DNA from 4 places in the Streptomyces sichuanensis genome. Region 1 is predicted to be linked to each of the others. Evidence: riboswitches for the same ligand, from Rfam matches in the RefSeq annotation. Region 1 holds a riboswitch; each other region holds the start of a gene.
What was found. A riboswitch is a leader RNA that binds a small molecule or an ion and turns the genes downstream of it on or off. The one in region 1 is predicted to bind cobalamin.
Positions count from the first base shown of each region.

Region 2: another riboswitch for cobalamin. It lies ahead of LE181_RS05745 (cobalamin biosynthesis protein); the one in region 1 lies ahead of LE181_RS16250 (ribonucleoside-diphosphate reductase subunit alpha).
Region 3: another riboswitch for cobalamin. It lies ahead of nicT (Nickel transporter NicT); the one in region 1 lies ahead of LE181_RS16250 (ribonucleoside-diphosphate reductase subunit alpha).
Region 4: another riboswitch for cobalamin. It lies ahead of cobN (cobaltochelatase subunit CobN); the one in region 1 lies ahead of LE181_RS16250 (ribonucleoside-diphosphate reductase subunit alpha).

Region 1 is NZ_JAIXMK010000049.1:19,187-22,388, reverse strand. Features, by position in the region: gene mctP (monocarboxylate uptake permease MctP) at 1-1,000, shown strand, start outside; adenosylcobalamin-variant (AdoCbl-variant) riboswitch at 1,173-1,274, shown strand; gene LE181_RS16250 (ribonucleoside-diphosphate reductase subunit alpha) at 1,452-3,202, shown strand, end outside.
Region 2 is NZ_JAIXMK010000011.1:16,481-19,682, forward strand. Features, by position in the region: gene LE181_RS05730 (class II aldolase/adducin family protein) at 1-45, opposite strand, end outside; gene LE181_RS05735 (inorganic phosphate transporter) at 159-1,409, shown strand; gene LE181_RS05740 (hypothetical protein) at 1,429-1,671, shown strand; cobalamin riboswitch at 1,850-1,976, shown strand; gene LE181_RS05745 (cobalamin biosynthesis protein) at 2,099-3,121, shown strand; gene LE181_RS05750 (cobyric acid synthase) at 3,151-3,202, shown strand, end outside.
Region 3 is NZ_JAIXMK010000016.1:24,532-27,733, forward strand. Features, by position in the region: gene nicT (Nickel transporter NicT) at 4-1,209, opposite strand; cobalamin riboswitch at 1,240-1,454, opposite strand; gene LE181_RS08070 (FAD-dependent monooxygenase) at 1,536-2,759, opposite strand; gene LE181_RS08075 (APC family permease) at 2,928-3,202, shown strand, end outside.
Region 4 is NZ_JAIXMK010000016.1:49,336-52,537, reverse strand. Features, by position in the region: gene cobG (precorrin-3B synthase) at 1-1,462, opposite strand, end outside; cobalamin riboswitch at 1,552-1,678, shown strand; gene cobN (cobaltochelatase subunit CobN) at 1,776-3,202, shown strand, end outside.

The DNA.
Region 1 (3,202 bases):
GGCGATCGTGTACATCCCGATCAAGCTGGGTGGCTTCGACGACATCTTCGCGAAGGCCGGTCACGCGTTCGCGGCCGAAAACCCGGCAACCGGAAAACCGCGCGGCTCGCTCGTCACCGCCCCGCAGGCGCAGTGGGCGTACGCGACCCTCGCCCTCGGCTCGGCGATGGCCCTCTTCCTCTATCCGCACTCCGTGACGGCGGTGCTCTCCAGCCGCAGCCGCAACGTCATCCGGCGCAACACCACCATCCTTCCCCTCTACTCCCTGATGCTGGGCCTGCTGGCGATGCTCGGCTTCATGGCGATCGCCGCCGGGGTGAAGGTCAAGAACGGCCAGCTGGCCATCCCGCAGCTGTTCGAGGACATGTTCCCGGACTGGTTCACGGGCGTGGCCTTCGCGGCCATCGGCATCGGCGCGCTCGTACCGGCCGCCATCATGTCGATCGCCGCCGCAAATCTCTTCACGCGCAACATCTACAAGGACTTCCTCAGACCGGACGCCTCGCCCGAACACGAGGCGAAGGTCTCCAAGCTCGCATCGCTCCTCGTCAAGGTCGGCGCCCTCGTTTTCGTCCTGACCATGGACAAAACGGTCGCCATCAACTTCCAGCTGCTCGGTGGCATCTGGATCCTGCAGACCGTGCCCGCGCTCGTGGGCGGGCTCTTCACCCGCTGGTGCCACCGCTGGGCGCTGCTCGCGGGCTGGGCCGTCGGCATGACGTACGGGACGTGGCGGGCGTACGACACCCCGAGCGCCACCCAGGATCACTTCGGGAACACCAACCTCATCCCGTTCATCGGCGAGAAGGGGTACATCGGACTCACGGCGTTCGTTCTCAATGTGATCGTCGTCATCGTCGCCACGTTCGTCCTGAAGGCCCTGAAGGCACCCGACGGGGCCGACCAGACGAAGCCGTCGGACTACACGGCCGACGCCGGCGACCCGGGCGTCCGCACGGACCTCCCCCCGGCCACCGTGGGAGCCCCCGGCGGGCACTGACCCACCCCCCTCCACCCGAGGGCCGTCACACCCCCGCCAGGGGGCGTGACGGCCCTTTCCGCTTGCCCTCCAGGAGCCCTCCGATAGCACATTCCGCGACCGGCCCATGACGGGACGACACAACATGTGGGGGCGCGTACGGGGCCCGGCACTAGATGTATGCTCATCCTCGCTGTCGTCGCAGGGGAATCCGGTGGAAATCCGGAACTGTCCCGCAACGGTGTATGTGTGCGCATATACCCAGCGCACCCGAAGTCCGAGGACCTGCCGGCAGCAGCGTCCGCCACCGAGCCTGCCCTGGGCTCGGCTATGGGCGTTGAATTCGTCCGGGCCCCGCGGGTTGGGCCGACGGGACGCCTACGCGTCATGCCCCGGTGCAAGCGGCATGCCCGTACGCGACCGTCGCGCTCTCCCGCCCGGCCCACCCCAGCCGAGCGAGGGAGAGCCACACGTGACCATCGCGCCCGCCGATCCGGTCTCAGAGAACGCGGAAGCGACCGGCGGTCCCGGGACCGCGCTGCTGCGCACCCTGACCGATCTCACCGCAGACCTTCCCGCCACCGACCCGGGCAAGGTCGCCGCCGCCGCGCTGCGCGGCCGCAGCGCCGCCTCGGACGAGGCGGAGCTGCGCTCCCTCGCCACCGAGGCCGCCGCCGGCCTGATCGCCGAGGAGCCGGAGTACTCCCGCCTCGCCGCCCGGCTGCTCACCCTCGCCATCGCCGACGAGGCGGCCGGCCAGGGCGCGACGTCCTTCTCCGCCTCGGTGGCCGTCGGCCACCGCGAGGGCCTCATCGCGGACGAGACCGCCGCCTTCGTGGCCAAGCACGCCGCGCGCCTGGACGAGCTGGTCGAGAAGGCCCTCGTCGACGGCGCCGACGACCGCTTCGGCTACTTCGGCCTGCGCACCCTGCACAGCCGCTACCTGCTGCGCCACCCGATCCACCGCGACGTGATCGAGACCCCGCAGCACTTCCTGCTGCGCGTGGCCTGCGGCCTGGCCGAGGACCACTCCGAGCGGGCGCTGGAGGACGTCGCGGAGCTGTACCGCCTGACGAGCACGCTCTCCTACCTGCCGTCCTCCCCCACGCTCTTCAACTCCGGCACGCGCCACCCCCAGATGTCGTCCTGCTACCTGCTGGACTCCCCGCTGGACGAGCTGGACTCGATCTACGACCGCTACCACCAGGTGGCGCGCCTGTCGAAGCACGCGGGCGGCATCGGCCTGTCGTACTCGCGCATCCGCTCCCGCGGCTCGCTGATCCGCGGCACCAACGGCCACTCCAACGGCATCGTGCCGTTCCTGCGCACCCTCGACGCCTCCGTCGCCGCCGTCAACCAGGGCGGCCGGCGCAAGGGCGCGGCCTGCGTCTACCTGGAGACCTGGCACGCGGACATCGAGGAGTTCCTGGAGCTCCGCGACAACACCGGTGAGGAGGCCCGCCGCACCCACAACCTCAACATCGCGCACTGGATCCCGGACGAGTTCATGCGCCGCGTCGAGGCCGACGCCGACTGGTCGCTCTTCTCCCCCGCCGACACCCCGGACCTGGTCGACCTCTACGGCGACGAGTTCGACGCCGCCTACCGCGCCTACGAGGCCGCCGGCAAGGCCGTCAAGCAGGTCCCGGCCCGCGTGCTGTACGCCCGCATGATGCGCACCCTCGCGCAGACCGGCAACGGCTGGATGACCTTCAAGGACGCCGCCAACCGCACGGCCAACCAGACGGCCGAGAAGGGCGCGGTCGTCCACTCCTCGAACCTCTGCACCGAGATCCTTGAGGTCACCGACGACGGCGAGACCGCGGTCTGCAACCTGGGCTCGGTCAACCTGGCCCAGCACCTGGGCGCCGACGGCGAGATGGACTGGGAGAAGCTCGACCGTACGGTCCGTACGGCCGTCACCTTCCTCGACCGCGTCGTGGACATCAACTTCTACCCGACCGAGCAGGCCGGCAGCTCCAACAGCCGCTGGCGCCCGGTGGGCCTGGGCCTGATGGGCCTGCAGGACGTCTTCTTCCGCCTGCGCCTGCCCTTCGACTCGGCCGAGGCGAAGGAGCTGTCGACCCGCATCTCCGAGCGGATCATGCTCGCGGCGTACGAGGCGTCCGCCGACCTCGCCGAGCGGCACGGCCCGCACCCGGCGTGGGAGGCCACCCGCACCGCCCGCGGCGTGCTGCACCCCGACCACTACCCGAACGCGGT
Region 2 (3,202 bases), on a different contig from region 1:
GGCCGTGCGGTCGTCCGGTCCCGGCGTCTGTTCGCGTGCTCTCATCGGTCCCCGCCTCCGGTTGGCGTCATCGGTCGTCCCGTCCCAGTTCACCTTCCGTTCACCATGGCTCCTTACGGTCGCCGCTGTACTGACCATCGAGCTGATTGCCTGGGTGAATGGAAAACATCACGCTTCTCATCGGGATCGTGATCGTCACGGCCTTGGTGTTCGACTTTACGAACGGCTTCCACGACACGGCCAACGCCATGGCCACCACCATCTCCACCGGGGCGCTCAAGCCCAAGGTCGCGGTGGCCATGTCGGCCGTGCTCAACCTCGTGGGCGCCTTCCTGTCCGTCGAGGTCGCCAAGACGATCTCCGGCGGCATCATCGACGAGACCGCCGGCGTCAGGCCAGAGGTGATCTTCGCCGGACTGGTCGGCGCCATCGTCTGGAACCTGCTCACGTGGCTGGCCGGACTTCCCTCCAGCTCCTCCCACGCCCTCTTCGGTGGTCTGATCGGTGCGACCGTCGTCGCCGTCGGCTTCGACGCGGTCAACGCCGACAAGGTCGTCATGAAGGTCCTCATCCCGGCGGTCGCCGCGCCGCTGGTGGCCGGCCTCGCCGCCTGGTGCGCGACCCGGCTCACCTACCGCCTGGCCCGGGGCCGCGACGAGCAGGAGACCGCCAAGGGCTACCGCGCCGGGCAGATCGCCTCGGCCGCCCTGGTCTCCCTCGCCCACGGCACCAACGACGCCCAGAAGACGATGGGCGTGATCACCCTCGCCCTGGTCACCGGCGGCGTCGTCGCCCCGCACTCCGACCCGCCGATGTGGGTCATCGTCTCCGCGGGCCTGGCCATCGCGCTCGGCACGTACCTGGGCGGCTGGCGCATCATCCAGACGCTCGGCAAGGGCCTCACCGACATCAAGCCGGCGCAGGGCTTCGCCGCCCAGACCGGCGCGGCGACGGTCATCCTCGCCTCCTCGCACATCGGCTTCGCGCTCTCCACCACCCAGGTCTGCTCCGGCTCGATCATGGGCGCCGGCCTCGGCCGCAAGGGCGGCGTGGTGCGCTGGTCGACCGCCGGCCGCATGGTCATGGCCTGGGGCCTGACCCTGCCCGCCGCGGGCCTGGTCGCCGGTGGCGCGGCCCTCCTCGCCGACCAGGGCGACTGGGGCGTGGCCACGGTGGCCGTCCTCGGCCTGGCCGTCTCCGGCGCGATCTGGCTGGCCTCCCGCCGCAAGCCGGTCACGCACGACAACGTCAACGACCTCAACCAGCCGCAGGGCGTGGACGCCGCTCCCGTCGAGCCCGCCGGTGTGATCACCGCCGCCCTGCAGGCCGTGGCCCCGCCGCCGGCCGGCCCCCTGGCCGCCCCCGCGACCGCCTCCTCCGCCGCCCCCGCCGCCGCGGCGACGAGCTAAGGAACCAAGGAACCCCCTCATGCAGATCAACTGGGAAGCCCTCGGCCAGGTCTTCGGCGTCAGCCTCGTCGTGACCGTGACGCTCGTCGGCGTCTTCACCCTCGGCATCGTGGGCACCTCGTCCCGCAAGCCCCAGGAGCAGCCGGACGGCACCGTCGCCGCGCCCGTCGCCCCGGGCGCGATGATGCGCACCGGCGCGTACGCCTGCTTCGCCCTGTGCGCGGCGGCCGTCGGATACGGGATCTACCTGATCGTCGCCTGACGCGACCCCGCACGACCCGCGCACGAAGCGCCGGCCCGGCACCCGCCGGACCGGCGCTTCGTCGTTGCCGGCGTCGCCCGTGGCCCCACCCGTGACCGGCAGCCTCACCGCAGGTCAGGGTGAGTTGACTGCCCTTCCCGGGCCGTGGTGGACTTCCGGAGCCAAACGGCGACAGCAGAGGAAGCCGGTGCGAATCCGGCGCGGTCCCGCCACTGTCACCGGGGAGTGTCCCCCCACCGAGGGCCACGGTCCGCCGACGCGGGCCGGAAGGCCGGGGGCGACGCCGATCCGGGAGCCAGGAGACTCTGGTCGCCGGTCACGTCGAGCCAGGGCGCGGACCCTGAGTGAGGACACATCGCCATGCCCGGCCGCACACCTTTCGAACTCCCCCACCACCACCGCCGAGGCGTGACGGCGGTCTGACGTGATGCGTGCCGATCACATCGGTTTCGCGTGCGGTGCGGCGCTCGGCTTCGCCTGCGACCTCGTCCTGGGCGACCCCCGCCGGGGCCACCCCGTGGCCGCCTTCGGCCGCGCCGCGCACGCCGTCGAACAGCGCCTGTGGCGCGACCACCGCGGCTACGGCACCGCGCACGCCCTGCTGTGCGCCGGGGGTGCCGTGGCCGGCGCCGCGCTCCTCGCCCGTACCGCCCGCCGCTCCCGTCCCGCGGACATCGCCCTGACCGCCGCCGCGACCTGGGCCGTGCTGGGCGGCACGTCCCTGGGCCGCGAGGCGCGCGCCATCGGCGGTGCGCTCGCCGCGGGCGACCTGGACGTCGCCCGGGAGCGGCTGCCGCACCTGTGCGGCCGCGACCCGCAGGCGCTGGACGCGCAGCAGATCGCGCGGGCGGTCGTCGAATCCGTCGCCGAGAACACCTCCGACGCCGTCGTGGGCGCCCTCGTGTGGGGAGCCCTGGCCGGCGTGCCCGGCCTGGTGGGCTTCCGCGCCGTCAACACCCTCGACGCCATGGTGGGCCACAAGTCGCCCCGCCACCGGCGGTTCGGCTGGGCCTCCGCCCGGCTCGACGACGTCGTCGGCTGGCCCGGCGCCCGGCTCACCGCCGCCCTCGCCGTGCTCGCCGGCCCCGACCCGCGCCGCGCCTGGCGCGTGACCCGGCGCGACGCCTCCCGCCACCCCAGCCCCAACGCCGGTCCCGTCGAGGCCGCGTTCGCCGGCGCCCTCGGGGTGCGGCTGGGCGGCACCCTCGCCTACGCCGGCCGCGTCGAGCACCGCCCCGTCCTGGGAGCCGGGCTGCGCCCGGTGCGCACGGCCGACATCGAACGCGCGGTGCGGCTCTCGCGCAGGGTGTCCGCCCTCGCCCTGGGAGCCGCGGTGGTGGGCAGGCTCTCCCTGGCGAGCCTCACGAGGTCCGCCCTCACGAAGTCCACGATCACGACGTCCGTCGTCACGAAGTCCGCACGGACGTCCGCACGGAGGAGGAACCGGTGACAGCCGACGGGAGCGGGCCGGGCGGCCCGCTGGGCGGGGGCCTGCTGGTGGCCGGGACCACCTCGGACGCGGGCAAGAGCG
Region 3 (3,202 bases), on a different contig from region 1:
TCGTCAGCGCGCGGAAGGAGTGTGCGGGCCCGGGGTGTCCCCGTCCGTGACCGCGGCCGGCGGCAGCCCGGTGGCCGGCGCGGCGGCCGTGCGGGAGGCCCAGCGCTGCTCGACCTTCGCCAGGCGCCAGTAGGCGAGCGCGATCGCCCACACCACCACGAACAGGCCGACGATGACGAAGCCGACGTTGTCGAGGTTCAGCCCGGCGATCCAGCCGCTGACCGGGTCGTCGAGGCCGAGCTTCTCGTGCAGGACGCCGACCAGTTCGATGGTGCCGATGAGGAAGGCGACGGCGATGGACAGGCCGGTGATGGTGAGGTTGTAGTAGACCTTGCGCACCGGGTTGGAGAACGCCCACTGGTAGGCGAAGTTCATGAACGTGCCGTCGAGGGTGTCGAAGAGGCTCATGCCGGCGGCGAACAGCAGCGGCAGGCACAGGATCGCGTACCACGGCAGCCCGGCGGCGGCGCCGCTGCCGGCCATCACCATCAGCGTGACCTCGGTGGCCGTGTCGAAGCCGAGGCCGAAGAGGAAGCCCAGCGGGTACATCTGCCCGGGGCGGGTGATGGAGCGGGTGAAGCGCCCGAGGAGGCGGTTCATGAACCCGCGTGAGTCCAGGTGCTGCTCCAGCTCGGCCTCGTCGTAGCGGCCTTCGCGCATGGCCCGGAAGATGCGCAGGATGCCGGCGAGCGCGATGAGGTTGAGGGCGGCGATGAGGTAGAGGAAGCCGCCGGAGACGGTGGTGCCGACGATGCCGAGGGTCTGGTGGGTGGTGGACTCCTCGTCCATCAGCGTCCCGGCGAGCTGGGTGCCGCCGGCGACCAGCAGGGCCATCAGGACGACGACGCTGGAGTGGCCGAGGGCGAACCAGAAGCCGACGGAGACCGGGCGCTTGCCGTCGGCCATCAGCTTGCGGGTGGTGTTGTCGATGGCGGCGATGTGGTCGGCGTCGAAGGCGTGCCGCATGCCGAGGGTGTAGGCGGTGACGCCGAGGCCGACGCCGAAGACCTTGGAGTCGACGGTGTAGTGGTTCGGGACGACGAGCAGGAAGAGCACGCCGAAGGCGACGACGTGCAGGGCGGCTATGACGGCCAGCAGGCCGGCCGTCCGCACGGTGTCCTGGCGGCGCCAGCGGAAGGCGGGCAGGACGCCGCCGGGTGATGCGGCGGGATCGGCGGGACTGTCGGAAACCGACGGGAGGACAGACATGGTGGGGTGAACGCTCCAGCACCTCGTGGATCATTTCGAGATGCCGTGGCCGGTCTCCTGGCTTACGGGTCCGTACGCCACCGCCCCAGCCTTCCCGGCAGCCGGATGCTGCCAGTGGCTCCGCGCACCGGGGGTGCGCGGAACGGGACGGTCACTCCCCGATCACAGTGGCGAGGGCCGCTCCGGAATCGGACCACGGGGGTCTGTCACCGGTCTTCCCGAACACCACGGCCGGGCCACCTTAGCGCCCGGCCGCCCTCCTGCGGCACAAAAGTGGCTCTTGCCACGTTGTCGCAACAAGCTCCGCCCTGGTCACGGACGCCCCGTCACGGCGTGGGCCGTTCCAGCGCGTGGCCGCCGAAGCCCCGCTCGCCGTCGGAGATGCGCCGCCACCAGTCCTCGACCGTCCGCTGGTCCATGGCCGCCCAGTCGGGGGTGGCCTCGACCTGCGCCCGGCCGAGCCGCCGGGCGAGATCGACCACGGCGCGCCCGCTGGGCGAGCGTTCGGCGTCGTAGGCCCGCACCCCCTCGGCCCAGGAATCCGCCGCGCGCAGGGACCGCTCCAGCACCACCACGTCCTGCAGCGCCTTGACCGCGCCGCCGCCCATGTGCGGGCGGGCCACCGAGGCCGCGTCGCCCACCAGGACGAGGCGGTCCTGGCCGTAGTGGGGCACGGCGAGGTCGTACAGCGGCTGGACCGCGGCCGCGGAGCGCGGCGTGGCACGGACCACGTCCTGCCAGTACGGCGGGAAGTGCCGCTCGACGATGCTCTCGTGATGCTCGGTCAGCTCGGCGGTCACCCTGCCGGGCGGCAGGCTGGTCGGGTCGGCCGACGCCAGGGCGACGGTGGACGGCGGGGTGGCGTAGAAGACCCAGTTGGCACCGACGCCTTCCCCGCGCGGGCCGGGAATGCGGTAGGCGATCATGTGGCCGCCGGGGAAGGTGACGGTCGTCGCCTCGCCCTCGGGCCAGGCGGAGCGCGGCTCCGGCAGCAGCTCGCCGGGGACGGCGCCGCGCCAGGCCAGGTAACCCGCGTAGCCGGGCAGCTCGGGGGTGGGCGTCGCGGCCCGGACGACGGAGCGGTATCCGTCCGCGCCGACCACCAGGTCGAAGCGCTCCTCGCCGCCGCCGGCGAAGCACAGCGTGACCCCGTCCGGTGCGGGCACCACCCGTTCCACCACGGCGCCCTGCACGTACGCCACGGACGCGGGCATGCGGGCCCGCAGCGCGCTCCACAGCGGACCCCAGGCGTACGAGCGGAAGGGGAACGGCACCCCGCCCAGCAGCCGTCCGGCGTGCCCGCCGCCCTCGGCGGTGATCCAGGTGCGCCGGGTGAGCCGCACCCACGGCATCGAGGCGTCGGTGTACCCGGCGGCCTCCAGCTCGGCGTAGCGTTCCTTGTGCACCGCGAGGCCGATGCCGCGGTCGTGGAGCGCGCCGGCCGCCCGCTCGTAGACGACGACCTCGCCGGCGCCGGCCCTGGTCAGTGCCAGGGCGGCCGCGCATCCCGCGACGCTGCCGCCCACGACGGCCACTCTTCCTCCGCGCATGCCCCGCCCCTTCCTTCGCAATGGCGCCACGTGCCGCCCGATAGCACTCCGTGCACAGATCTTGACCGACCGTCGGGCACAGGGCCAGAGTCTCCGACACTCCGCAGGTGATGGACGCGTCGGGCGGGCCGGTGTACCAGTGCAGTATGACGAGAAGGGGCTGACGCCATGACAGATTCGGCAGCGCGCACGGAACACGGGCCCGGGGAGCCGGCGGTGCCGGGCCAGCGGGGCGCGTTCGTGCGCCGCATCGGCCTGTTCCAGGCCACCGCCATCAACATGAGCCAGATGTGCGGCATCGGTCCCTTCGTGACCATCCCGCTGATGGTGGCCTCCTTCGGCGGGCCGCAGGCGGTGATCGGCTTCGTGGCCGGTGCGGTGCTGGCCCTGGCCGACGGGCTGATCTGGGCGGAGCTCGGCGCGGCGATGCCGGGTGCGGGCGG
Region 4 (3,202 bases), on a different contig from region 1:
CGCCGGTCCGTACGGTGACGCGGTAGCCGTCCGCGGTCGCCAGCACGTCGACCCACGGGCCGTCGGAGGGGTGGCCGCAGCGCCGTTCGCATCCGGACCAGTACACCGGCAGCACCCGGGGCCCGCCAGGGCGCGCGTCGGTGAGCGCGGCGGACGCGTCGGCCCGTACGTCCGTGAGCGACCTCGCGCAGCCCGGGCGCCCGGCGCACGCGCCTGCGCGGTGCCACGGGGAGGCGGGGGAGGTGACGAGGCCGGCGTCGGCGAGCACGGCCAGCCGGGCGGCAGCGGCCCCGCGGGGGAGGCCGGGGAGGACGATGCCGCGCCAGGGCGTCACCCGCAGTTCGCCGGTGCCGGCTTCGGCGGCGGTACGGGCGAGGAGCCGCCACTGTCCGACGGTGAGCCGGCCGAGGGGCGCCGTGACGGACAGCGCGCACCGACCGTCGGGCCCGACGACGGGCCCCGGTTCGGGGACCGGTCCCGGCCCGGCCACCGGTCCTGCTTCGGCCGTCGGTCCCGGCACGGCCACGGGCCCCGGTCCGGCTGCTGTGTCGACAGCCGGTGCCGGGCCGGAGGTGGGCCCGGCACCGGCGGGCTCGGCAAGGGCCGACCCGGCAGCAGTGGGCCCGGCAACGGCTGACGCGGCAACAGTGGGCCCGGCAGCGGCGGGTCCGGCAAGGGCGGCCGTCCCGCCGATCGCCTCAGCCGGTATGCCGGCCTCAACAAGGCGGTCGGCCAAGGCGTCCAGGGGCGGGCGGTGTTGCGGAGCCAGGTCCTTGATGCGCCAGGCGGTCACCTCGTGTGCGCGCAACGTGCCGAGGAAGTGCTCGGCGGCCAGGACCGCCGCCCGCGGCGCGTCCGCGGCCGGTATCCGCAGCCCGGCCGGCCCGGTGGCGTAGCGCAGGACGGCCTGGTCGCCCTCCTCTGCGATCAATGTCACATCGGGGTCGAGGGCCGCGACGTCGCCGCGCCCGTCGTCCAGCCCGAAGAGGAAGCGCCCGGAAAGCGCAGTGATGTCGGGGTTCTCGCAGAGCAGCCGGTCCAGCTCCCGTGCCCACGCCTGGACGTCGGCGTGCCCGGAGCCGTCCAGTCCGCTCAGTGGCGAGGCGACCAGATTGCGCACCCGCTCGTGTGCGTCCGACGGCAGCAGGCCGGCCGCGCGCAGCCGCGCCGCCAGGACGGCCCCGCAGTCCGAAGGCAGGCCGCGCAGCTGGAGGTTGCCGCGGGAGGTGAGGTCGAGGTGTCCGTCGCCCAGCTCCTCGGCCAGCCCGGCCAGGGCCTCGGCCTGACGGGTCGTCAAAAGCCCGGCGGGCACCCGGATGCGGGCCAGCGCCCCGTCGGCCGCGGAGTGCAGCCGCAGCGCGCCGGGGCACGCGTCGCCGCGGTCGCGCGGGGATGCGCCGGTTCGGCACGTCTCGTCCCGGTCCGCGGGAGATGTGGGGGGCACAGGCATGGCGGCGAGCATACCGACGCCGGGGCCCGGTGCACCGTCCCGCACCGGATCACCAGCGCTTACTATGCTCACCAGGTGGGCAGTATCCAGCAGTCCCGTCGGATATCCGGCCCGCCGTACGCCAGCGACGGCGTCAGGGGAGGAAGCCGGTGAGACTCCGGCACGGTCCCGCCACTGTGAGCGCGGCAGCGATGCCGCGCGAGTCAGGAACTCCCGCCGTCCTCCAACCGCCCGGGGCGCGGACCCCGAGGAAGGCCAGCCGCAGCATGCGCACGTTCCGGTGCCGCGCACCCCGGGCGACCCTCGAAGCACTCGGGAGCGCCGCGTGATCCTTCTCCTGTCGACGTCCGACACCGACCTGCTCAGTGCCCGCGCGGCCGCCGCACAGGGGGGCCCGGTCCCGTACCGGCTCGCGAACCCCGCCCGGCTCGCGCTCGACGACCTCCCGGCGCTCCTGGAGGGCACCGACCTCGTCGTCGTCCGGCTCCTCGGCGGCGTGCGCGCCTGGCAGGAGGGGCTCGACCTGCTGCTCGCCCAGGAACGCCCCGTCGTCGTCCTCACCGGCGAACAGGCCCCCGACGCCCAGTTGATGGAGGCGTCCACCGTCCCCATCGGCATCGCCGCCGAGGCCCACGCCTACCTCGCCCACGGCGGCCCCGCCAACCTGGAACAGCTGGCCCGCTTCCTCTCCGACACCGTGCTGCTCACCGGCCACGGCTTCGAGGCCCCGGCCGCCGCCCCCACCTGGGGCGAGCTGGAGCGCACCCCCAGGCCCGGCGCCAGTGGCCCGCTCGTCGCGGTGCTCTACTACCGTGCCCACCACATGAGCGGCAACACCGCCTTCGTGGACGCCCTCTGCGACGCCGTCGAGGACGCCGGCGGCCGCGCCCTCCCGCTGTACGTGGCCTCCCTGCGCGCCCCCGAGGCCGAGCTCATCGAGGCGCTCGGCGCGGCCGACGCCGTCGTCACCACCGTCCTCGCCGCCGGCGGCACCCGGCCCGCCGAGGCGTCGGCCGGTGGCGACGACGAGTCGTGGGACGCCGGCGCCCTCGCCTCCCTCGACGTGCCGATCCTGCAGGCCCTGTGCCTGACCGGCCCGCGCAGCGCGTGGGAGGAGAACGACGAGGGGCTCTCGCCGCTCGACGCCGCCACGCAGGTGGCCGTCCCCGAGTTCGACGGCCGCATCATCACCGTCCCGTTCTCCTTCAAGGAGGTCGACGAGGACGGCCTGCCCGCCTACGTCGCCGACCCCGAGCGCGCCGCCCGCGTCGCCGGCATCGCCGTGCGCCACGCCAGGCTGCGCCACATCCCGGCCGGCGACAAGCGGATCGCGCTCGTCCTGTCCGCGTACCCCACCAAGCACTCCCGCATCGGCAACGCCGTCGGCCTCGACACCCCCGCCAGCGCCGTGGCGCTGCTGCGCCGGCTGCGCGAGGAGGGCTACGACTTCGGCGACGAGGAGGTCCCCGGCCTCGCGTCCGGCGACGGCGACGAGCTGATCTACGCCCTGATCGAGGCCGGCGGCCACGACCAGGACTGGCTCACCGAGGAGCAGCTCGCCCGCAACCCCGTCCGGATCCCGGCCGCCGACTACAAGCGCTGGTACGCGCAGTTGCCCGCCGAGCTGCGCGCGTCCGTCGAGGAGCACTGGGGCCCGGCGCCCGGCGAGATGTTCCTCGACCGCAGCCGCACTGCCGAGGGCGACCCGGAAGGCGACATCGTTCTCGCCGCCCTGCGCCGCGGGAACCTGCT